Regions from separate parts of the Arthrobacter sp. CAL618 genome, predicted to be linked through region 3. Evidence: riboswitches for the same ligand, from Rfam matches in the RefSeq annotation. Region 3 holds a riboswitch; each other region holds the start of a gene.
The links. A riboswitch is a leader RNA that binds a small molecule or an ion and turns the genes downstream of it on or off. The one in region 3 is predicted to bind thiamine pyrophosphate.
Positions count from the first base shown of each region.

Region 1: it holds a riboswitch for thiamine pyrophosphate, as region 3 does, so the genes downstream of both, K728_RS0115555 (3-oxoacyl-ACP reductase) here and K728_RS0114245 (ECF transporter S component) in region 3, are expected to answer to the same signal.
Region 2: it holds a riboswitch for thiamine pyrophosphate, as region 3 does, so the genes downstream of both, thiC (phosphomethylpyrimidine synthase ThiC) here and K728_RS0114245 (ECF transporter S component) in region 3, are expected to answer to the same signal.

Region 1 is NZ_ASZW01000255.1:7,915-13,470, reverse strand. It holds gene thiO (glycine oxidase ThiO) at 1-1,188, shown strand, start outside; gene thiS (sulfur carrier protein ThiS) at 1,185-1,421, shown strand; gene K728_RS0115560 (thiazole synthase) at 1,426-2,214, shown strand; TPP riboswitch at 2,663-2,771, shown strand; gene K728_RS0115555 (3-oxoacyl-ACP reductase) at 2,825-3,616, shown strand; gene K728_RS0115550 (metal ABC transporter permease) at 3,781-4,752, opposite strand; partial or broken gene K728_RS19690 (metal ABC transporter permease) at 4,749-5,556, opposite strand, start outside.
Region 2 is NZ_ASZW01000255.1:14,313-22,607, reverse strand. It holds one part of gene K728_RS0115620 (IS3 family transposase) at 1-497, opposite strand, end outside; one part of gene K728_RS0115620 (IS3 family transposase) at 497-761, opposite strand; gene K728_RS0115610 (DUF6328 family protein) at 1,065-1,571, shown strand; partial or broken gene K728_RS22040 (IS3 family transposase) at 1,666-1,899, shown strand; gene K728_RS20255 (GAF domain-containing protein) at 1,945-2,772, opposite strand; gene K728_RS0115595 (GAF and ANTAR domain-containing protein) at 2,994-3,749, shown strand; gene K728_RS0115590 (class I SAM-dependent methyltransferase) at 3,879-4,511, opposite strand; gene thiD (bifunctional hydroxymethylpyrimidine kinase/phosphomethylpyrimidine kinase) at 4,682-5,575, opposite strand; gene K728_RS20750 (thiamine phosphate synthase) at 5,563-5,778, opposite strand; TPP riboswitch at 6,103-6,212, shown strand; gene thiC (phosphomethylpyrimidine synthase ThiC) at 6,215-7,936, shown strand; gene thiE (thiamine phosphate synthase) at 8,193-8,295, opposite strand, start outside.
Region 3 is NZ_ASZW01000240.1:884-10,498, forward strand. It holds gene K728_RS0114235 (energy-coupling factor transporter transmembrane component T family protein) at 1-217, opposite strand, end outside; gene K728_RS0114240 (ABC transporter ATP-binding protein) at 214-1,710, opposite strand; gene K728_RS0114245 (ECF transporter S component) at 1,716-2,333, opposite strand; TPP riboswitch at 2,402-2,519, opposite strand; gene K728_RS0114250 (DUF4235 domain-containing protein) at 2,657-2,917, shown strand; gene mnhG (monovalent cation/H(+) antiporter subunit G) at 2,925-3,320, opposite strand; gene K728_RS0114260 (monovalent cation/H+ antiporter complex subunit F) at 3,324-3,581, opposite strand; gene K728_RS0114265 (Na+/H+ antiporter subunit E) at 3,578-4,162, opposite strand; gene K728_RS0114270 (Na+/H+ antiporter subunit D) at 4,159-5,769, opposite strand; gene K728_RS0114275 (Na(+)/H(+) antiporter subunit C) at 5,766-6,260, opposite strand; gene K728_RS0114280 (Na+/H+ antiporter subunit A) at 6,257-9,265, opposite strand; gene K728_RS0114285 (MFS transporter) at 9,487-9,615, shown strand, end outside.

The sequences.
Region 1 (5,556 bases), on a different contig from region 3:
GGCTGGGAGGCCAGCCGTCGCGGCCACCAGGTCACGCTGATTGATCCCGCGCCCGCTTCCGGAGCTACCCATGCTGCGGCGGGGATGCTGGCCCCGGTCAGTGAGTTCCATTATCAGGAAGAGTCTTTGCTGGACCTGACGCTGCCCTCGGCCCGGGCATACCGAGACTTCATCACGGAGCTGGAGGCCGCCTCCGGGATTGGAACCGGCTACCAGCGGAGGCATACCCTGGTCGCCGGTGTCGATGCGGCGGATCGGCAGGCCCTGACCGACCTGCGCTCTGTCCAGTCAAGTCTTGGGCTTCAGGTGGAAGCACTCACCACTAGTCAGGCGAGGCGTCTGGAGCCGCTGCTCGGCCCGCAGCTTTCAGGAGCGTTCCTGGTTCCTGAGGATCATCAGGTTGATCCGCGGGCTATGGCCGTTGCCCTCCAAGCAGCACTAGCCAAACAGACGACCGCGCGCACGGTGCCCGTTTCGGTTTCCGCACTTATCCATGACGATGCTACTGACCGTGTTGCTGTGACCGGTGTGTTGTTGGAGAACGGAGAGCGGATTGATGCTGATGAGATCATCCTGGCTAACGGGCTCGGTGCGGTAAACATTGATGGCCTGCCGACAGGGCTGCGGCTACCGTTACGTCCGGTGTACGGGGACATTCTCCGCCTGCGCGTACCCGAACACCTTCGACCGCTCATAACCTCCACGGTCCGCGGGTTGGTCCGCGGGTCGTCCATATATGTGGTGCCCCGGCAGGATGGAACGGTGGTGATAGGTGCCACTCAACGGGAAAACGGGTCCGCGGGGCTTTCCGCGGGAGGTGTCTACGAACTACTCCGGGATGCTCAGACGCTGATCCCGGCAGTCGCGGAACTCGAACTGCTCGAAGCCCTCTGCCGCCCCCGACCGGGGACCCCGGACAACGCTCCCCTGCTTGGCCGGTGCAGGGAGCCGGACGGCTCCGATGTGCGTGGACTTGTGGTCGCTACCGGTTTCTTCCGGCACGGGGTGCTGCTGGCACCGATCACCGCCCGCCTCTGCGCGGACCTGATCAGCCAAAACATACCGGAGATCGACATCGAGCGATTCCGACCCGACCGGTTCAGTAACCTCGGGCACTTCGCCGAAGCGTCCCGTCCTGATGCTTCCCGTCATAACAGTTTTCCTGATGAAGTAAGGATTGCCCTATGAGCTTCACATTGAACGGACAACCCCGGAATACCGTTTCGGTTTCCACCCTCAAGCACCTAATCACCGAGCTGACCGGCCGTGAGTTGACCGATGCCGGGCAACCAATCGATAAAAAACAGTTGGGTGTAGCCGTTGCAGTCAACGCCGAGCTCGTACCCCGCACCCGTTGGGTTGAGGTAACCATCCAGAACGGTGACGACATCGAAATTCTTACCGCCGTCCAGGGAGGATAAAACATTGACTGACAACGACGCGTTAACAATCGACGGGGTTGCGCTTAGCTCCCGGCTGATCATGGGAACCGGGGGAACCCCAAGCCTGGAAGGCCTGGGGGCGGCTCTGGCAGCATCGGGAACGGAACTGACAACCGTGGCGCTGCGAAGGTACAACCCCGAGACGGGTGGGTCCTTGTTCGAATTACTCAACGAGCAAGGGATCCGGATATTACCGAACACGGCAGGATGTTTCACTGCCCGCGAAGCGGTCATGACCGCTGAACTGGCGCGGGAGGCACTGGCAACGGACTGGATAAAACTTGAAGTAATCGCCGATGAACAAACCCTGCTACCTGATGCGCTGGAACTCATCGAGGCCACCGAAACACTGGTCACGAAAGGCTTCAAGGTCTTCGCATACACTAACGACGATCCCATCCTGGCCCGACGACTAGAACAACTCGGAGCTACAGCCGTTATGCCCCTGGGGTCCCCTATTGGGACGGGGCTGGGTATCCTAAACCCCCACAACATCGAACTCATCGCCTCAAGGGCAACAGTTCCGATAGTTTTAGACGCCGGGATCGGCACAGCCTCCGACGCCGCACTGGCAATGGAGCTGGGCTGCGACGCGGTCCTGCTCGCCACAGCAGTCACCAGAGCACAGAACCCGATAGTAATGGCGACAGCCTTCAAACACGCCGTTATCGCCGGCCGACTTGCCTCACAAGCCGGCCGGATACCCAAACGCACCCACGCCCAAGCCTCCTCCCCCACCCAAGGCCGCCCCCACCTCGAACAAATGTGCTGATATCCGAAATCCGTGACAACGGGTACGAAAAACCCTATCTACGCTGAACATCGAGAGATCGGCGGCGTCCGCCGGGATGAGATTTGTGGAGATCACTATTGTTGGCTCAGCTGCAGGGTGTGCTGCGTTATCGAGTGACAGTGTCCAGGATACGTAACACTCGCCTTCACCGATGCTGGCAGAGAAGTGACTAGACGTCCAGGAGTGCCGTCATCGAGAGGCTGGCCGAAGATCCATTCCGCGTTTGCACAAATGATGTAGCGCATGCCAGCCAGCATCGATCAGTCAATGTCCTTGATGCCACCCAACAGAAAACACTGCAGCCTCTGCGCGTCCTCAATAGCGGTGATCATTCGGGGTCGTTATGGTCGACATACCACCAGCCGGAGACAGGCCGGGCGAGTGTAAGACGTCGTGCTAACAGGTTTCCTTATGGGATATGGTCGGTGGAAGTGACACGGGGTGCCCGGCACGGCGAAAGTCGGCCAGGGGCTGAGATCAAACCCGGTGAACCTGCTCCAGTTAGTACTGGCGAAGGGATGTCAGCACCGGTGAACGGTTATCTGCATCTACGCTTCGTGCCTTCGTCACCGGTCGAAAGGTGATCTTCATGCAGTCCACAACATCCTCCCCCAACGTCCTTTCCATCCGTGATCAGGTAGTACTGGTCACCGGAGGTGGCCGCGGGCTCGGCGCCCGCCTAGTGCAGTCTTTCCTGAATGAAGGCTCCCGCGTGGTGATCAATTATCTAGAAAGTGCGGACGCGGCCCGGGAAACGGCGGCAACTTTTCCTGAACGGGCTGTGGCTATCCGGGCGGATGTGCGTGATGCGCAGCAGGTCTCTGCCATGGTCAAGGAAGCAGGAGCACATTTCGGTTCCCCTATTACCACGATCATTAACAATGCGTTGACTGACTTCTCCTTCAACGGCGAAGCCCGACCGCACGCGGACACGTTGAGGTGGGAAGATCTGGATCAGCAGTTCGCCGGTACCGTACGGGGGGCCTTGAACACTGTGCAGGCGGTATTGCCTGGGATGCAGGCGGCCGACTTTGGGCGTGTCATCAATGTGGGCACCAATCTATTTCAGCACCCGGTCGTTCCGTACCACGACTACACGGCGGCGAAAGCGGCACTGCTTTCGCTGACCCGCACACTCTCGCATGATCTGGGCCCAGAGGGGATAACTGTGAACATGATTTCGGGTGGGTTGCTACGCACCACGGATGCCAGTTCGGCAACACCGGAGGCAGTTTTTGATGTCATTGCCGCCGGGACCCCACTGCGCCGGGTCACTACTCCGGAAGAGTTCGCGGATGCCGCATTGTTCTTCGCCTCCCCATGGTCGCGGTCGGTAACCGGGCAGAATCTGATCGTGGACGGCGGGTTAGTGAAGGGGTGATATCAGCGGGCCGCCATCTGCACTCGAATCTGTTTATCTTCGGCTTTGGACAGCATGAAGCAGCACGGCGCCTTCACAGTCATTAGCTGATCGGGCTGGGGACATCAACTACTTTGAGCAGCCGCCGTACTGTCGGGCGGTTGCTTGAATGCGGTGTTCTTTGCTTATTCGCCCTGTTTCCAGGAGGTCGATCGGCGTCCGGCGTCCACATCGTCTTGACGGTCTACCGGGTTCCGCCTTCTGTGGTCAGAGCGGGCTGTGCGGCGGCGGCCTTGCCTGCGTTGGATAAAGCGAGCTGCCAAACCGTATTTTGGTGATGCCACGAGGGCCAGGGTGAAGCAGGCGGTAGCGATGACGCCCATGGCGCCGGCGATGGAGGCGTCCAGGGCAGCCGCACCTTGGTAGCCGGCGATGGCTGATGTCCAGCCGATGGCGACAGTTACGGTGATCATGAGCCAGATCCGGTCGGTGAGCAGGTAGGCGGTGGCGGCCGGGACAATCAGCAGGGTGATAACGAGGATCGCCCCGACCGCTTCAAACGCTGTCACTGCGGTGATGGCGACCGCAACGAGCAGCAATTGTGAGACCAGCTGCGGTCGGATACCTATCGTCCGGGCGAAGCCTGGGTCGAAGGTGCTTACTTTGATTGGTTTCCAGAACACGGTGATCAGGACCGCGTTCAGAAGCGCAATGGTGCCGATTACGAGCAGTGCCTGCGGCAATTCGGTGCCGAGTACGTCGATGGTGCGGAAGGGAACGAACGCGATCTCACCGTAGATCGTCGAGTCCAGGTCCAGGTGGATGTCCGAAGCGTAATGATTGATGCCCAGCACACCGATCGAGAACAGGGCGGGGAAGATTAGCGCTATCGCGGCGTCGGCCTTTACCAGCCCACTGGAGCGCAGGGCCTCGACGCAGAGGACGCAGAGGACGGCGAATATGGTGGCTCCGATGATGACCGGTAGCGGCGCCCGGGTATGGAAGAGCACATAGATCAGGACAATGCCCGGCAGTACCGCGTGGGAGACGGCGTCGGCCATCAGGACGGTGCGCCGGAGCACCATGAACGGTCCCAGCAGGCCGCAGGCTGTGGCGGTCAGGCCTGCGGTGACCATGATGGCCAGGGCGGAACTCATGATGCCTCTGCCCGGGTGAGGGCGAGCAGTTGGTCGGCGACATCATCTCCGAGGCTTCCGCGGATATCCACCGGATTCGGTTCCCGGACCACCGGGGAGTCGAGTTGATGTCCGTGTTTGAGCCATGCTGTCCATAGGTGCTCGCGTTCCAGGATCGGCTGTGCAGCGGTGTGGCCGGCTCCGGTCAGGTGGAGCTGCCCGTCGCACTGCTGTAGCAGACGGGAGTTCTCCAGGTCGTGTAGTGCCCGGCGCCGGGTCCGGGCGTCCCCGGCTAGGGACGCGGGTGTGAGCGTCTGTCCTGTCCGTTCGGCGGCGGCAATCTCGGCAAGGAGACCGGTCCGTTGGCGGTCCCGGCGGTCCCGGCGGAGTTTGTGCGCACGCCAGAGGATTCCGCGGCGGGGAGCCAGAGCTAGGGAAACCAGGACCACGGCGAGGCCGGTCAGGACAATGACCGGACCTGTAGGGGTTTGGGTGGCGGTGGAAATCAATGCCCCAGTCACAGCGACAGCGGCGCCGATGAGCCCGGCCAGCAACAGCATGGAGGCGAGTCTTGTGGTGAATTGCCGGGCGGCGGCGGCAGGAGCGACGATCATCGCGACCATGAGTATCGCGCCGACGGTGCGGATGCCGACAATGACGGCGACTACCAGCAGTGCGGTCATCAGATACTCTACCGCGCGCACCCGTAACCCCAACGAGGCTGCGAACGCCTGATCGAACAGGGTGGTTTTCAAAACCCTGAACATCAATGCGGTAAATCCCAGTGCTGTGACCGCCAGGACGGCGAAAACGGTGACGTCCTCT
Region 2 (8,295 bases), on a different contig from region 3:
CCGCGGGATGATGGCCAGGGCGGTACGGGTGTATTCATCGATGACGTTGAAGAATCTCACATGGCGCCCGCAGGAGGTCACATCGGATTGGAAGTCAAAGCTGACCACATGCATCGGATACTGGGCAGCCAACCGCTTCTGCTCACCAGCCCCTGGCCCAGTCCGTCGCTTCTTTCGCGCCCTGGGCTTGCAGGTAAGTCCCTCGAGTCGCCACAGCCGGCGCACCCGCTTCGCGTTCAAGGCCACCCCATGCCAGGCTGGCTGGCTGAGTAGGTGCCAGCGCGCCTTCCGCCACCCCCACGCCGGATGCTTCCCCGCAACAGCCCTCAGATCGACCCGCAGCCGGTGGTCTTCGAAGCTCGCGACCGGCCGCCCCTTGCGCAACGCGGAACGGTTCTGGCCCAGGATCTTGCAGGCGAGTCTTTCGGACGCCCCGAACTTCTCCTGCGCCATGCGCACCGCACGCCGCCGAGGTTCCGGGCTCAAAATTTTCCCCGCGCCACCTCATTGAGTATGTCGATGGTCAGTTCCTTCTCCGCAACCAGCTTCTTCAGCCGGGCGTTTTCCTTCTCGAGCTCCCGTACCGCTTTGGTCTGGCCGGCGTTGTGCTCGGAACCGTATTGGTTCAGCCACCGGTACCAGGTCGCTTCGGTAACCTGCAGTTCCTTCACGACCTCAATCATCGGCCGTCCATCGTTGAGCATCTTCTGGCCCTGCCGGACCTTCGCGATGACCTGATCAGGGGTATGTCTACGTGCCATATCGGTGAATTTCCTCCTGCACCCATTATCGGATGCGAAACTCACATAATCACTGGACTCCTACCCGGGGACCCAACCACGAACGCGGCTCCCCGAGGCGGCAATGGTGGTCTCAGGACCATCGCCTCCCCTGGGCTGAGTATCCGATCCCTTCCATGGGAAATCCATATGAGCCCGAGATGGAACCCGCTGCTTGAAAGGGATAACAGTAATCTTCGGTCCGGACATTCGGCCCTATCCGGGTGTGAAGAGGTTCAGGTACCCTGCGCTCTTATAGGCATTGCAACACATTGAGGAAGACTTATGGAAAAGCCAGCCGACAAGACCATCGTGGATCAGACTCGACAGGAAACCCTTGAGGAGCAGTCGGATCGGAACTGGAATGAACTGCTGCAGGAACTGCGGGTGATGCAAACGGGCACACAAATTCTTATTGCTTTTTTATTCACGATCCCGTTTCAACCCACGTTCGACGACCTCGACGACGTCCAGCGTGTCACCTACCTGATCCTGGTGATTATCGCTGCAGTGATGATTGTTCTGCTGCTGGGACCGATCGGTCTTCACCGGTCATTGTTCCGGCGCCGCCTCAAACGGCAGATAGTCGAACGCAGTGCCGTGTTGGTGCGTTTTTCGCTATTGGGCACTGCCCTCCTCGCGGCCGGCGGTGCTGCCCTCGTCTTTGACATCGTGCTTGATAGAACGGCAGCACTAGTCGTCCTGATCGGCCTGTTGGTCGCCGCAGCCCTACTCTGGTTGGTCTACCCCACCGTCGTCGGACGGCAGAACACAGGTCCACCCGATCAGTGACCCTCCTCGCTTCGATCCTCACCTGAGTGGCCCAAGGATCCTCCTTGCACTTCCGCGCTCGACGGGTGCGGTATCAAATCACATTCAACGCGGCCCCGCGTTCGGGTACCGGTTCATCGCCGACGAACTCGAAGTTCGGGGCTTCACCGTCGGAGACAACGGGGTCTCCCGGTTGTGCAGCAGCCAACGCATCTGGTCCGTCTTCACCAAAAAACGCGGTCTGACCCGCAAAGCTGGCCCACCGGTCCACGATGATCATGTCCAGCGGAACTTCACGGCGACGGCGCTAGATCAATTGTGGATGACCGACATCACCGAGCACCGCACCGCTTGCATTCCAGCCAACGTTGCGATCGATACCGCAGCCCATTCCTCAGTTATTGATCTCCTGTTGGATGATCATTGCTAGGGCTTTGAGTTCTTGTTGGTCGTCTGCGGAGAAGCCCCGGGGTTTCTGGTCGATGATGCAGAAAGTGCCAACGGCCCACCCTTTCGTCCCGAATATCGGGTACCCGGCGTAGAAGCGGATGCGCGGTTCGCCGGTGACCAGTGGATTGTCCCTAAATCGCAGATCGGCCAATGTGTCGTTGATGATCAGCGGACCGGCCCGGCGGATGGTTTCATTGCACAGCGCAACGTCCCGGGGCGTGTTCTGACCGAGCGGTCCTACAACCGATTTGAGGAACTGCCTCCGGTCAGTGATCAGGGCCACGCTTGCAGAGCTGACCCCGAAGTGTTCCTGTGCCTGACGGGTGATCCGGTCGAAGCGTTCCTCGGCGGCGGTGTCTACCAAACCGGTCTGGTCAACGGCCACCAGCCGCTGATATTCGGCCTCTCCCGGCAGGAGGAAGGACACACCAGCGGCGCCCAAATCGCTGAGCGCCTGATCCACAATCTCCTGCGCCTGATCGAGGCTGCCAGAAATCATCTGACCCGTACTGTTAGTACTCGTTACCTCAGCGTCGGTGCTGTAGGGGACGCGGTACTGCGAAGTGGTGTTCTGCAGAATTTCGTTGAGGGTGAGGGCAAGGATGTCTCGTTCAACCGGGGGCAAGCCCACCACGCCTAACAGGTAGGCCTCCAGCTCAATCTGGGACAGCACTCCACCCCGGGCGAAGTACTCGATCCACAACTGGGCCGGTTTCATTCGGGTCTGGGTCGCACCGGCGACGGTGAGCTGCTGCTGTGTTCGTGCATCCATGAATAGCCTTCAACTCGCTTCCTGGGACCGACTGCCCTGTACACCAGGGGGCGTATAGTTCCCAGCGATATCAATGAATACCCCAGCCCACTAAAGGTTAGCCGAGGGCCGGACATGAATGTCAGAAAAACTGCCTCTTTGTTGTGTCAGCTTTTGTTGTGTCAGCGAGAATATGGTCCACATACCCTGGTGCGTGGTGCCGCCGGTTCTAGACTGTAGCCATGGCAGAAGGCCAGGGTGTGGGGTCGGTTGCAGCGCAGCTTCAGGAGCTGATTCTGCGGTCCGAGAATGTCGAGGTGTTCCTCGAGGCGTTCACTGTGCACGCGTCGAAAATCCTGGGTCCGAAGGTCGAGGTTCTGTGTGGGATCACCCTCAAACGAAGGGACCGGTTTGTGACCGCGGGCAGCAGCGGCGAGGCTATTGAACTGGATGAGGTTCAGCACGGTTACAGCGACAGTCCTTGCATCCAAGCTGCCCGGACCGGGCGGACTGTTGTTGTCGCAGATGTCCGTAGCGATAGGCGATGGCCGGTGTTCTTCCAAGGTTTGGAGGACCGCGGGTTTGCCTCAATCCTTGCCATACCCGTGGTGATCGGTGGAGACGACGGGGTCGCGCTCAACCTCTACAGTCGCAAGCCCGAGGTTTTCACCCCGAACGTTGTTGAACATTTTGAACTGTACGCGGGTGAGGCCGCCAGCAGCCTTGAGCTGGCCCTTAAACTGGCGTTCTATCGAGACGCTGCGGCGGATCTTCACGCAGCCATGGAATCACGCACGAACATTGACATGGCTGTGGGAATTATTATCGCCCAGAACCACTGCACCCAGGCTGAAGCGGTTCAAATACTCCGGCGGGCTGCCAGGCATCAACAGATCAAACTACGTGCGCTGGCGGAACGGATCGTCCAGACGATCAACTCGGCGCCGGCAACCACCCACTTCGCCCCCGCCCCCGGGCAGAGCTACGGGAAAAACTGAGCCGGGTTGCAGCAGAGGAATACGAGCAAACATATTATGATCTACAAGCCGGTCCGTCACCCGACGCCGCCGCCAACAAACAGGCGGCATGATTCCCGGGACGGTTCACTGAGACCGGCTATTCGGGTGTCAGTGCTTCAGGATGAAGATCCCGTCGGGTCCGGTATGAGCGTTTAGCGCACCTGGTTTGGAATGAACGCTCACCGACCAGGCTGAGTCCTGTTCGAAGGAGCTGAGGTGCCAATCGGAGAATCGATTCAGGAACAGTAATCCTGCGAGCCTTGCCGCGGCGTCTTGGGCCTTCGGACCACCCCTTGTAGCAGCGGTGGTACCAACGACAAACAAACCACCGTCTACTAACAGCCCAGAGACCTTCCTGAAAGCGTCCTCCAAAATCTCTTCAGAAAGGAACGCTGGCACGTTGCCTGACATCAGGATGACCTCGTACCGGTCGGGAAGACCCTCGGCGCGCAGGCGCTCGTCGGATAGTTCTTCCACTGCCAGTTGTCGATACCAACCTCCATCGAAAATGTCCTCGGCCACATCCAGAACCGCCCGAGTCGGATCAATGCCGTAAGCCCTGTGCCCGCTCTGACGCAGTGCGTTAGCTGCCGATCCGATGCCGCACCCTATATCGAGGATCCGACTGTTGCGGTGGGCCAGCATGTCTATAAACCGTGCGTCGACCTCGAAATCCGTACCCTTTCCCACAAGCTGGCGCATCTTGTCTGCGTAAGCATCGAGGTCAGCACTTGGGATCATGAAACCCATGGTTGGGTCCCCGGGTAGGAGTCCAGCTGGCATGAGCCCTCGTCGGTAGTCCGGTGGCACCTACGGATGGCACCGAATCATCTATTGCCCGTTCTCGCCGGGATTCTCGTATTCATCGGCGGACTTATTGGGCCCGAAACCGATAGGACACGCCCTCTTCCTTAAGGCGTGCTGCTGTCCTGTTTGTGCTGCAGGGTATGGGCCGCGGCCCATAGCTGGTGGAAGTGGTTGATAGGCCCGTTGCCGTGTCCTACCTGTAATTCGTCGGCGTGGATGAGTGTGTCCTGCAACCAGTTCTTCGCCTGGCGGACGGCATCGGCCCAATCACCGGTGCGTGCCATGACGGTAGCGACGGCGGAGGACAGGGAACACCCGGTTCCGTGAGTGTTTTTGGTTGTAACCCGAGGGTGGATGAATTCCACGACGCTTTCGCTGGCACGACCTATCCGACCGGTGACATCGACGAGTGCGTCGGGACTGGATTCTGTTGACAGGTGGCCGCCTTTGACGAGCACGATTGTTCCCGATGCTGTGGACAGCTTCTTGCCCTGTTCGATAGCTGCAGGCCAATCCTCGGCCTTTGGTTCATCCACCAGGACCGCGAGTTCGGGAAGATTAGGGGTGACCAGATCCGCTTGGCTCACCAACTCCCGTAACGCGGTTTCGGCGTCGGCAGCCAGGAGCCTGTCCCCGCTGCTGGCTACCATGACGGGATCCAGTACTACCAGCGGCGGGTGCACTTGGCGGAGCCAGTCCCGGACGACGGTGATGGTTCCCGCATCTGTCAGCATGCCGATTTTCACGGCGTCGATAGTGACGTCATCGCTGACCGCTTCGAGCTGTTCAATCAGGAAATGTGCCGGCGGCGTGTGAACGGAACGGACACCGAGGGTGTTCTGTGCCAAGAGGGACGTGACGACCGCCATTCCGTACCCGCCCATGGCGGCGATGCTTTTCAGGTCGGCCTGGATCCCGGCACCACCGGTCGGGTCTGTTCCGGCGATGCTGAGGACCCGCGGTATGCGGTGCAGCGTTGAAGCTTCTAGTAACACCATTCCTCCTTAAGCGATTCGGCTGCGGTCCGGGGATCGTCGATTGCGCAGACCGCTGAAACAACGGCCGCCCCGGCGGCACCGGCATCACGCAATGAACGTACGTCAACGCGGCTGATACCCCCGATAGCGACGCAGGGCGATGTGCTTGACTGCCACCCTAGCCTTTCAGCATCCCGTTCGTAGAACAGAGCCAGGGTCCCCAACGGATGCGGTTAGGAACAGCCCTTTTGCAGGGTGTCTGTCTCCGAAGGGTTAAGCCTAGGCAGCAGCGAGACTACGGTCACTTCCGGTAGAACGGGAGCTTGGGCATCTACTAGGCAAACAGGGCGAATGAAAGCATTGTTGGCCGCAGGAACCTGTCCGGGTAATACCGGGAAAGGATGCGTTTGATGCTCGGATTATCTACGGCCATCGTTATCACTCATTGCTCCCACAAGTTGCCCGTTCGAATCGATTTATTCGAGTTTGTTCATTGTGTTGGGGCCGGACCGCAGGTCCCACTTTTCTGGGTAGGGGTGTTAGGGTCGTTTTATCCACACGGGTGCCCTGTTGCAGGGGCTGAGATCGGGCTGAGGCAGTCCGCGACCGTTGAACCTGTCCGGGTAATGCCGGCGAAGGAAGTAGGAACCTTTGAGTGCTATGAATTCACAGTCCCTTTCGTATGTTCACGATTCCGAGCATGGGCTGGCTGTACCGGTCACGGAAATCGCCCTCGAAAACTCACCGGGCAACCGTCCTAACGAACCACTTCGCGTCTACCGCACCGCCGGTCCGGGCAGTGATCCGGTGGTGGGCCTGCCGCCGCTGAGGCGGCCCTGGATTGACGGCCGGGACGACGTCGAGCAGTATCAGGGGCGCGAACGGAACCTGTTCGACGACGGCAAGTCGGCGGTCCGCCGCGGCCGTGCCAGCCAGGAATGGAAGGGTGTGCAGCCCATCCCGCTGCGCTCCCGCGACAGGAAGATCGTTACGCAAATGCACTACGCGCGTCACGGGGTCATCACCGAGGAGATGCGGTTTGTCGCGTTACGCGAAAATTGCGACGTCGAACTGGTCCGCTCCGAAGTCGCAGCCGGGCGCGCGATCATCCCCAACAACATCAATCACCCCGAATCGGAGCCGATGATTATCGGCAAGGCCTTCCTCGTGAAGATCAACGCCAATATCGGCAATTCGGCGGTCACCAGTTCCATCGCCGAAGAAGTCAGCAAAATGCAGTGGGCAACCCAGTGGGGCGCAGACACCGTCATGGACCTTTCAACAGGAGATGACATTCACACCACCCGTGAGTGGCTCATCCGCAACTCCCCGGTGCCCATTGGCACCGTACCCATCTACCAAGCACTGGAGAAAGTGAACGGCGAGGCTAACGACCTGACCTGGGAAATCTTCCGCGACACTGTTATTGAGCAGTGCGAGCAGGGCGTGGACTACATGACCATCCACGCCGGAGTGCTGCTGCGCTACGTTCCACTCACCGCCGAGCGCGTCACTGGCATCGTCTCCCGGGGTGGATCGATCATGGCCGGGTGGTGCCTAGCTCACCATCAAGAAAACTTCCTGTACACGCACTTCGATGAACTGTGTGAGATTTTCGCCCGGTACGACGTCGCCTTCTCACTCGGTGATGGGCTGCGACCCGGGTCCATCGCGGACGCCAATGATGCCGCGCAGTTCGCCGAACTGGACACCCTTGCCGAGCTAACGAAACGGGCCTGGGCGTACGACGTCCAGGTCATGGTGGAGGGACCTGGCCACATCCCCTTCCACCTGGTCCGGGAGAACGTGGAAAGGCAGCAGGAATTGTGCAACGGGGCCCCCTTCTACACCCTCGGCCCGCTCGTCACCGACATCGCGCCAGGTTACGACCACATCACGTCAGCAATTGGGGCGACCGAAATCGCCCGGTACGGCACCGCCATGCTCTGTTACGTGACGCCGAAGGAACACCTCGGCCTGCCCAATCGGGACGACGTCAAGACCGGAGTGATCACCTATAAGATTGCCGCGCATGCCGCCGATCTAGCCAAAGGACACCCGGGCGCTGGGGAGCGGGACGACGCCCTCTCAAAGGCACGCTTCGAGTTCCGGTGGCGTGACCAGTTCGCGCTTTCGCTGGACCCCGAGACGGCTGAGCAGTTCCACGACGAAACACTTCCTGCCGAACCGGCGAAAACTGCACACTTCTGCTCGATGTGCGGACCGAAATTCTGTTCCATGCGGATCTCCCAGGACATCAGGGACCAATTCGGGGGCGCCGCCGCGCAGGAAGCTATCGCCGGGATGGCAGGAAAGTCCGCCGAATTCCGCGCCTCAGGCGGCAAGGTTTACCTTCCCGAACCCGCTCTACCCCAAACCTAAAAAGCACAAAGTAGCCATGGGATCAACCGTTGCCTGCTCAGGCGGGTCACGGAGATGAGACCTTTGCGGTACTTGTAGTAGCCGCCTGTGCCTCCGAATTTGTTGGTCCTTTGATCTAAGTTCCGTTTTGCATCCAAGGGATGAACTACCCCGGGTGCCGAAAGCTCCACCCGAGCCACAGCTTGGGACTGTTTCATCAATGGTGTGTCACATATGCAGCAAGGTAAAAGTTGATTGGCCCTGACACGTGGAAAGGTTAGGTGAGCGCCGGGAGGGCTGATTTGAGGGATTTGGCGGCGGAGGATGGGTCGTCGGCTTCTGTGATGGCTCGTACGACAACAACCCGGCGGGCCCCGGCT
Region 3 (9,615 bases):
GCACCAGAGGCCAGGTCCGCTTCAGCAGTTGCCAGGCGCTGATCCCCAGCAGCGGGAGCAGCAGCAACTCGCTCACGAGGACGACGGCGGCGCTGACCCAGTCGATGCTGAGCATCACCACCACGGTGACCAGCACGGCAGCGAACAGTTTGGATAGCGGGTTGGCCCGCGGCAGGAGCCGGCCCGTGAGGTGGGGGGTCAGAACGTCAACACTCACGGACGCACCTCCACGTCGGCTCTGCCGTCGGCGACCCGTAGCAGCCTGCTGCCCAGCGCGTCGGTGAACTCCTGGTCGTGGGTGACCGCCAGCAGGCTGCCACCGTCCTGGATCAGTTCGGCAAGCAGCGCGACGAGTTCGGCCCAGGTGTTGGCATCCTGCCCGAAGGTCGGTTCGTCCAGGACCAGGATGTCCGGGTCTGTTGCCAGCATGGTCGCCACCGAAAGCCGCCGCTTTTCACCGCCGGACAGGGTGAAGGGGTTTGCCTGCAGCAGGGAGGTCAGCCTCAACCGCTCGGCGATGGGATCCACCCGCCGCCGGACCGCCGCCTCGTCAGTACCCCCTAGCCGGCGCGGACCAAATTCCAGCTCGTCGATCACCCGGTTGGTGAGGAACTGGTGCTCGGGTTCCTGGAACACCGTCCCAATCCTGGTCACCAGTTGCGCTGATTTCCAGGCGTGCGGGCTACTCCCGGCTCCGCGGGAGAGGGCCGGTGCGGCCTCCAACTGGCCTCCCCGCGCCGGCAACAACCCGGCCAGGGTCAGCGCAAGCGTCGATTTTCCGCCACCGTTGGGGCCCACGATGCCCAGGGATGAGCCGGCGGTGAGGGCGACGTCGACGCCGTCGAGCACCGCCGGTCCCCGTTTGGCCCGCGCCACTGATAGTCCCCTGGCAGTAAGCAGCTCCTCCCCCGGTGAGGATAGCTGCGTGGGAACCGACGGTTGATGACCGGGGAGCCACACCCCCGCCGCCGCCAGCCGGGCCCGGGTCGACGCGTCGGTCAGCACCGTGCCTGGGGGGCCGTCGGCGAGGATCCCGCCGTCGGCCGCCAGCACCACCACCCGATCCACCACATCGGCCCACACCGCCACCCGATGCTCTACCACCACAAGGGTGGCGCCGGTGCGGTCCAGGACCCGCCCGACGGCGTCCCTTACCTCCAGCACACCGGCCGGGTCGAGATTGGCGGTCGGTTCGTCAAGCAGCAGGAGCCCGGGTTGCATCGCCAGCACCGCCGCCAACGCCAGGCGTTGCTTCTGGCCGCCGGACAACGCACTGGTGGACCGATCCAACGGCACCTCAAGCCCCACGTCGTCGAGCGCCCGCCGAACCCGCTGCCAGATCTGGTCGCGCGGTACGGCCTGGTTCTCGGCGCCGAAGGCCACCTCGTCACCGACCCGGGCCAGCACAATCTGAGAGTCCGGGTCCTGAAGCACCAGCCCCGCGCGACCGCGCACCTCACCGGGAGGCCGCCCGTCGAGGGTGAGGGAACCGTGCTGTTCGCCCTGCCCCTCATCGCCGAGGACACCAGCCAACCCGTGCAGCAGGGTCGACTTCCCGGACCCTGACGCGCCGAGCAGCAGCACCCGTTCTCCGGGCGCTACTGTCAGGTCAACGTCCCGGACCGCCGGGGTTTTCCGGCCGGCGTGCCGCCAGCTCCAGCCTTGCGCGCTGATGCTGACGGCCGACGGCGTATTTCCGTGGTCAGCCATACCGGTTAGACGTCAGCCGTTCGTCCGGAGGCGAAAGCCGACAGCACCCCCGTCTTGGCCAGGGCACGGACCGCCAGCCACGACACCAGGCCAGCGATAATCACGCCCGAGATCGAGGCGAACACCACGTACATCAGTTGCCATTCGAAGGCCCAGAGGGCGTTGTACAGGATGTTCTCGCTGATCGAGAGGGCCAGGCCCGCGCCAAGCCCGGCGAGCAAAGCCACCCCGAGGTTCCACCTGCGGTACAGGAACAAGAGGAAGATGAGCTCGGCCCCGACGCCCTGAATGGCTCCGGAGAGCAACGTGGTCAACCCGAACTGGGTGCCCAGCAGCGCTGAAACCGCTGCAGCCAGCACTTCGCAGTAGATGGCTGCTCCGGGTTTCCTGATGATCAGACCGCCAAGTACCCCCGCGATCAGCCAGCCACCTGTGTAGAGACCGGCCAACGGCGGGAACGCTCCGGTCAAGGCAGCGATGCCCGTGTAGCCGGCCGACCATGCGAAGAACACCACCCCGACGGCGACCGCCACCACCGAGGCAACGACAATGTCGACCACCCGCCATTGATATCGGGCGCGCAGCGTCGACGTGTTTTGAGTTGGTGCAGTTGATGAAGCCATGTGAATTTACCTCCTGAGGTACAGGAGGGGAGGGTATCCGGGCCCATGGCGGGTGCCACCGGCCGGGCACCCTGAGATACTCGACTCCCTTCGCCGGTACTAGCCGGATCAGGTTCGAGGGTCTGCGGTAGGCCGCACTCTCAGCGCCCGTCCATCTGGATGGACGGCGCTCCCCTGTCGTATGTTTAGCAATTTCAACTCTACACCTGAGAGGTTCGTACCCACCACGGTGGCCGGCGGCGGGCTCCCGGCTGTGCTGGTGCGTCTCACCTCAACAGGAAAACGCTAGGCTTGAGAAAAGAGCCACCATCGAAGGAGACACCATGAATCAGCTTATGAAACTGCTGGGCGTAGCACTGAGCCTTGGCGCGGGCATCGCCGGAGCCAAGGTCGTGGATTTCATCTGGCACAAGACCACCGGCAAAGCCTCACCGAAGGACGAGGACGGGCTCGAAAACAGCCTCCGTTCCGCCCTCGCGTTCGCGCTGATCTCCGGTGCCGTGCGCGCCGTCCTGCAGGTCCTCACCAACCGCACCACGCAGCGGGCAGCCAACCGGTTCGCGAAGTCCCGCGACCTGACGTAGGTCCTATTTACGTCTCATCGGGGCGCTCGGTCGGATTCCGGCCGGGCGCCCTCTTGTTGGCGGCGTTCTCCACCACCTCGTCAAGTTCATCCATGCTGAGCAGGTCTCGCCGCAGGTGTTTGGTGCGGTATCCCGCCCGGCCCACCATGTGGGCTGAGACGGGGACGGTGAGGAGCATGAAAATCCAGCACACCAGCAGGACCGGGATCAACACCCAGCTGCGCATCTGTAAGCCCATGGCCAGAAGGAACAGCAGCAGTCCCAGCACCTGAGGTTTGGTTGCCGCGTGCATCCGGGTGAGGAGGTCAGGGAAACGGAGCAGGCCGACGCCGGCAGCAACCGACATCAGTGCCCCTCCGATCATGAGAACGGCTGTCACCACGTCAATGAGAGTCTCGCTCATGCCCTACTTCCTGTCCGTGACGAACCGGGCGACGGTCACGGATCCAATGAATCCGATCACCGAAATCCCGACCAGAAGCACAATATTGTCCAGGTGCCGGTTCACTGCCATGTCCACGGCCAGCGCTCCACCAATGATGGCGAGCAGCACATCGATCGCGAGCACCCGGTCCAGGATCGAGGGGCCTCGCGCAATCCGATACAAAGCGCACAGGGCGGCGAATCCGAGCAACAGTCCCACAATAATTACGGCGCTCGTCATTTCCGGATCCCCTCCTCACGCTCTTCGTTCTCCTGATCGAACCGGACCTCAGTCTGCAGCAGCGCCAGATCATCCCGGGTTCCCATAATCCTGATCAGCCAGGCTTCGGTGGCCCGCACATCGGACCTGATCTTCGCCGCACCCTCCGGCGTCTTCACATTCAGGCAGTGCAGGTACAGCGTGGAGGTAGAGCGGTCCACCTCCACCACCAGCGATCCGGGGATCAGGGAGAGCGCGTGCCCGGTGACGGTCACCAGAAGGTCGGACTGGCTCCGAAGCTGGACTGCCACCACCGCGTTGACAAGCCTCGGGCCCTGCGTGAGCGAGAGCCAAAACACTTCGAAACTCGCCACCACGAGCTTGTACAGGAATCGTCCGATGAACGGGACCGCGTACAACACGTTGAATCGGCCGCTGAGCTCCACCGGCGGCAGGTACAGCAGGTTGGCCACTGCGTAGGCGATCAGGCCGCCAAAAATGAGGTTCCCCGGACTGAAGTCCTGCCACAGTGCGCCCCAGACGATGACCAGCCAGATAATCAGGGGCAGTTCCGTGATGAAGGGGATCTTCTGTCGGCTCATGGCGCGATCCCTTCGCCCAGGACCGCTTCAATGTAATCGGTCCGCTCCAGCATGTTCTGCGCAGCGTTGTCGCTGATTTCAAACAACGGACCCGCCAGGAGGGTAAGGGTGACTCCCAGACCGACCAGGCCCATGGTGGGACCGACCATGGTGCGGGGTAGCAGGTTCACCGCTTTGCGCCCGGAGAACCGCCCAGTGGTCTCGCTGTTGACGCGCTGCGAGGTGCGAACGGCTGATCCGTCTGCCTTGGTGGCGAGCAGGATGGGATCCGGGTGCAGTGCGTCTTCGGGGCGGCGCCAGAAGGCGCGGTTCCAGACGCGGGCAATCGCCAGCAGGGTCAGGAGGCTGGTGAGCACACTGGCGCCAACCGCCACATAGGCGATGGGTGTGCCCAGTTCGACGCCGGCCTGCAGGATACCCAGCTTGCCGAGGAACCCGGAGAAGGGCGGTATTCCGGCCAGATTCATTGCCGGGATGAAGAACAGTACGCCAAGTAGCGGCGATAGCTTGGCGAGCCCACCAAGGCGATCCATATTGGCGGTCCCACCACGGCGTTCAATCAACCCGGTCACCAGGAACAGGCTGGTCTGCACCGTGATGTGGTGCGCCACGTAGAAGATCGCGGCGCCCAATCCGACGACGGTTGAGATCGCCAGCCCGAAGATCATGAACCCGATGTGGCTGACCAGGGTGAAGGACAACATTCGTTTGATATCCGACTGCGCCAAGGCCCCGAGGATCCCCACCACCATGGTGAGGATTGCCACCACCATCAGCAGGGTGTTGATGCGGTCGCCCGGGAAGAGCAGCGTCTCGGTGCGCACCATTGCGTAGACGCCCACCTTGGTGAGCAGGCCAGCGAACACGGCAGTTACCGGTGCGGGCGCTGTCGGATAGGAGTCAGGCAGCCAGAAGGACAGGGGGAAAACGGCTGCCTTGATTCCGAACGCCACCAAGAGCATCAGGTGCAGCATCATCTGCGTGGCAGGGTCGATCTCCCCGAGCTTCACCGCAAGATCGGCCAGGTTGATGGTTCCCGTTGCGGCATAGATCATGCCGATCGCAATCAGGAAGAGCAGCGACGACACCACGCTGACCACCACGTAGGTCACTCCCGCGCGGATCCGCTGGGTGGTTCCGCCGAGGGTCATCAGCACATAGCTGGCCGTCAGCAGGATTTCAAAGCCCACATACAGGTTGAACAGGTCGCCGGACATGAACGCGTTGGAGACGCCGGCCACCAGGATCAGGTAGGTGGGGTGAAAGATCGAGATGGGGCCGTCTTCATCGCCGTCGGTCATGCCCTGCCCGGTGGCGTAAATCAGCACCGCGAGGCTGATCGCCGTCGAAATAACCAGCATGAGGGCGGAAAACTGGTCGACCACCAGGGTGATGCCGAACGGCGGCATCCACCCACCAATGAACACCGCGGTGGCTCCGTGCTCTGCGGCATTCTGCAGGAGGAACAGTTCGAGGATCAGTGTGATGCTCAGGGTCGAAATGCTGACCGCCCGCTGCGAGCGGGAATGCCGGATCAGGAGGAAGGCAACCGCTGCGCCAAGGAACGGGAGGACCACGGCCAGCGGTGCGAGGCTTGCAATGTTCACCGTGGCTCCTTCGGTTCGGAGGGAAGATCAAGGACGCCCGCGTTTTGAGAGCCGGGTGCTTCCTCGGCTTCCTCCAGCGGGGTGAACTCGGTGGTTTCTTCGGGGACATCGGCGTCGTCTTCAGCGTCGAAGCTGCCCTGACTGGCGACCCTGCGGTCCTCCATATCGTCCTGGACCTCGTCGCGGCGGCCCAGCACCCAGGACCGGTAGATGATGCCCAGCATGAAGGCGGTCACGGCGAAGGAAATCACAATGGCGGTCAGAATCAGGGCTTGGGGCAGCGGATCCGAGTAGGCGTCGGCGGCGATCTCCTCCGAGTACAGGGGGGCGACGCCGGCCCGACCGCCAGCGGAAAGCAACAGGATGTTGGCGCCGTTGGCCAGCAGGATCAGACCCAGCAGGACCCGGGTCAGGCTGCGTTCCAGCAGCAGGTAGATGCCCCCCGCGAAGAGGGCTGCCATGACCACCAGCAGGGTGATGTTGACGCTCATCGAGCTACTCCCTCGCCGGTTTCGGTATGTTCTTGCTGTTGTAGCTTCATCTCGCTCGGGTCGTTCTTCGCCGAGAGGCCCTCGCTGCGTTCATCGATCTCCGAGCCCAGGCTGCGCAGCACGTCGAGCACCAGCCCGACGACCACCAGGTACACACCAATGTCGAAAATGGTCGAGGTGACGAACTTGACGTCGCCGAAGACCGGCAACCAGAACTCCAGGATGGCCGTCTGGAGGATCTGGCCTCCCAGCAGCAGCGGGATCAGCGCGCTCAGGGAGGTGGTCGCCATACCCGCGCCGAGCAGGACCCCCGCGCTCACCGGGCTGGCTTCCGCCAGTTCAAATCGGCCACCCGCCAGATAGCGCACGGTCAGCGCCAGCCCCGCCAACAGTCCACCCGCGAATCCACCGCCCGGCAGGTTGTGACCGGCGAGGAGGAGGTAAATGGAGAAGATAATGATCGAGTGGAAGAGCAGCCGGGTGACGACTTCGAAGATGATCGATCGGCGTTCGGGCGCGAGGGTCCGGCCGGCGACCAGCCACGCGTCCCGGGAGACTGACGAGAACTTCTTCGCCAACTCCAGTGCTGCGGCTTCCCGACCGAACTCGGCAATGGGTTCCTGGCCGCGATCGACGGATCCGGATTTGACGGTCTCTGCCCGCTGGCGGGTATCGCCCCGGCCACGGATGAAGATCAGGCTGGCGATGCCGGTGGCTGCGATGGCCAGTACTGAAATTTCCCCGTACGTGTCCCAGGCCCTGATATCGACCAGGGTGACGTTGACGATGTTCTCTCCACCGCCGCCCTCGTAGGCCAGACCCGGGTACTCCAGTGACACCGGGCTGGCGACCCGTGATGCCATGGATGACATGGCGATTGCCACCATCACCAGGCCGAAGGAAATTCCCAGCACGGCGCGCAGCAACCGGTACCGTCCCGGCTCCCGCTGCCACAGCCGCGCGGGTAGCGAGCGCAGCGCGAGCACAAAAGCCACCAACACAATGGTTTCCACCAGCATCTGGGTCAACGCCAGGTCCGGCGCACCCTGCAGCGCGAAGATGAGGGCCATCCCGTACCCGGTCACCCCGACCATGAGCACTGCCATGAACCGCTTGGTAGCGCGGACCGCAGCCAGAATGCCGATAATGATGACGACGCCGGCCGCCACCTGCGCTGGTGAATCAGCGATATGCCACCGATCCGGGAGCGGTGCATCGTAGAACAGGATCGCCGCCAGGGGGGCGAGGATGGCCATGGTCAGAATGACGAAGAGGTAGAACGCCAGCGAACCGCGCTGGGTGCGGCCGGTGATCCAGACGGCGACGTCGTCGAGCGTGCCGATGGTGTACTTGTAGCCGCGTTCAGCGTCGACCACTGAGGGAACCCTGGACTGGATACGCTCGACGTGGGCCCGGAACCAGAACAGCAGAATACCGACGGCGATGGTCACTACGGAGAGCAGCAGCGCGGGAGTGAACCCGTGCCAGAGGGCGAGGTAACTTTCCTCGCCGTCGGCTTCGAAGAGGGTGACGTAGGGCTGGATGATGGAATCCACTGGTGCAGGCCAGAGGCCGAGGACCACGGTGAATACGGTGAGCAGCGCCGGCGCGAAAAGGAAGGATTTCTCCACCTGCGTGAACGGGGTGGCGGCTTTGCCCTTGCAGGCGAAACCGCCCCAGACGAATCGCGCACTGTAGGCGAAGGTCAGGGCAGAACCAACAACGATGCCGACAAGCAGGAGTGTGCCGACGGGGGTGGGATCGATCTCCGCCTGGTGAACGAAGGTCTCGAAGACGGATTCCTTGGCCACGAAGCCCAGCAGCGGTGGGAGTCCCGCCATCGACGCAGCGGCGATCGTGGCGATCACGGCCAGGGCGGGGGCGGTTTTCCTGATTCCCGCGAGTTTGCGGATGTCCCGGGTGCCAGCCTGATGGTCGATGATGCCGACCACTAGGAACAGGGTGGCCTTGAACAGACCGTGGGCCAGGAGGAGGCCCAAACCGGCCAGCGCCCCGCCGGGGCCGCCGAGTCCGACCACCATCGTGAGGAACCCGAGCTGACTCACCGTTCCATACGCGAGAATCAGTTTCAGGTCATGCTGGCGTAGCGCCCGCCAACCGCCCACGAGCATGGTGGCAAGGCCGATTATCAACACCATCGGCAGCCAGGAGGCAGCATCAGCGAACCCCGGCGCGAACCGGGCGACCAGGTAAATACCAGCCTTCACCATCGCCGCGGCGTGCAGGTAGGCGCTCACCGGGGTGGGCGCCGCCATCGCACCGGGTAGCCAGAAGTGGAACGGGACCAACGCGGATTTGGTGAGGGCGCCGACGAGGATCAGCCCGATGGCGACGTCGATCACCAGTCCGTTGGACAGCAGCGACTCGGACTGCGCCATGATGTCCGAGATCCGGTAAGTCCCGGCGGTCTGGCCCAGCATGATCATGCCGACCAGCATGGTCAGACCGCCGAAGGTGGTAACGATCAGGGCCTGGAGAGCCGCGCGGCGCGCCGCCAGACGATGCCGCGAGTAACCGATCAGCAGGTAGGACAGGACAGTGGTCAGTTCCCAGAAAATGAACAGCAGGATCATGTTGTCGGCGGTGACCAGGCCGAACATGGCCCCAGCGAACGCGAGCAGTTGGGCGCCGAACGGGCCGATGTTCGGTTCGTCCTGCTTGAAGTACCGTGCACAGTAGAACAGGACCAGGGCGCCGATACCCAGGATCAGGATCGACAGTATTGCCGCCAGGGCATCCATCCGGAAAGCCAGCTCAAGGTTGAGACCGGGAATCCACTGGAAGGCTATCGAGGGCGGGGCATTGGGCTGGCCCTCGAGGAGACTCTGCCCCTCGCCCGTGTACTGGTCGAAGGTGATGACCAACCAGACGAAGGCCGCTCCGGGAACCGCCCCGATCACGTAGAAGGCCGAGCGGCCGAGCCGGCGGAAGATCAACGGCGCGACAAAGGCTACCGCGAATAACGCGATGAGCACGATTAGCACGATGATCTCCTGATCTCTCAGATGAGACGGTCAGCTGATAGACAGCGCGGACGGTCAGGGGCTTCGACTTATTCTACCTGTGGAATACAGGCCGTCCCGACGTATTACGCCGTCGGCGACTGTTTCGGGGTTTCCGGAATACCGTGCCTGACCCGCGCGTTTGTGCGATCAACGGAAGATGTTCATGGGTTTGCGGGTATCCGCGGGATAGCATTCACCGTATGAGCGTGGATCCTCCCCAGCCGGTGCCGTCCCATCCAGTTCCAGCTGCCCGGCCGGAGGGTACGACATCGGGCACGACGGCGTCCGGTGCGGGCCGGCTGCTGTCCCGGCCGGTCCTCGCGTGGGCC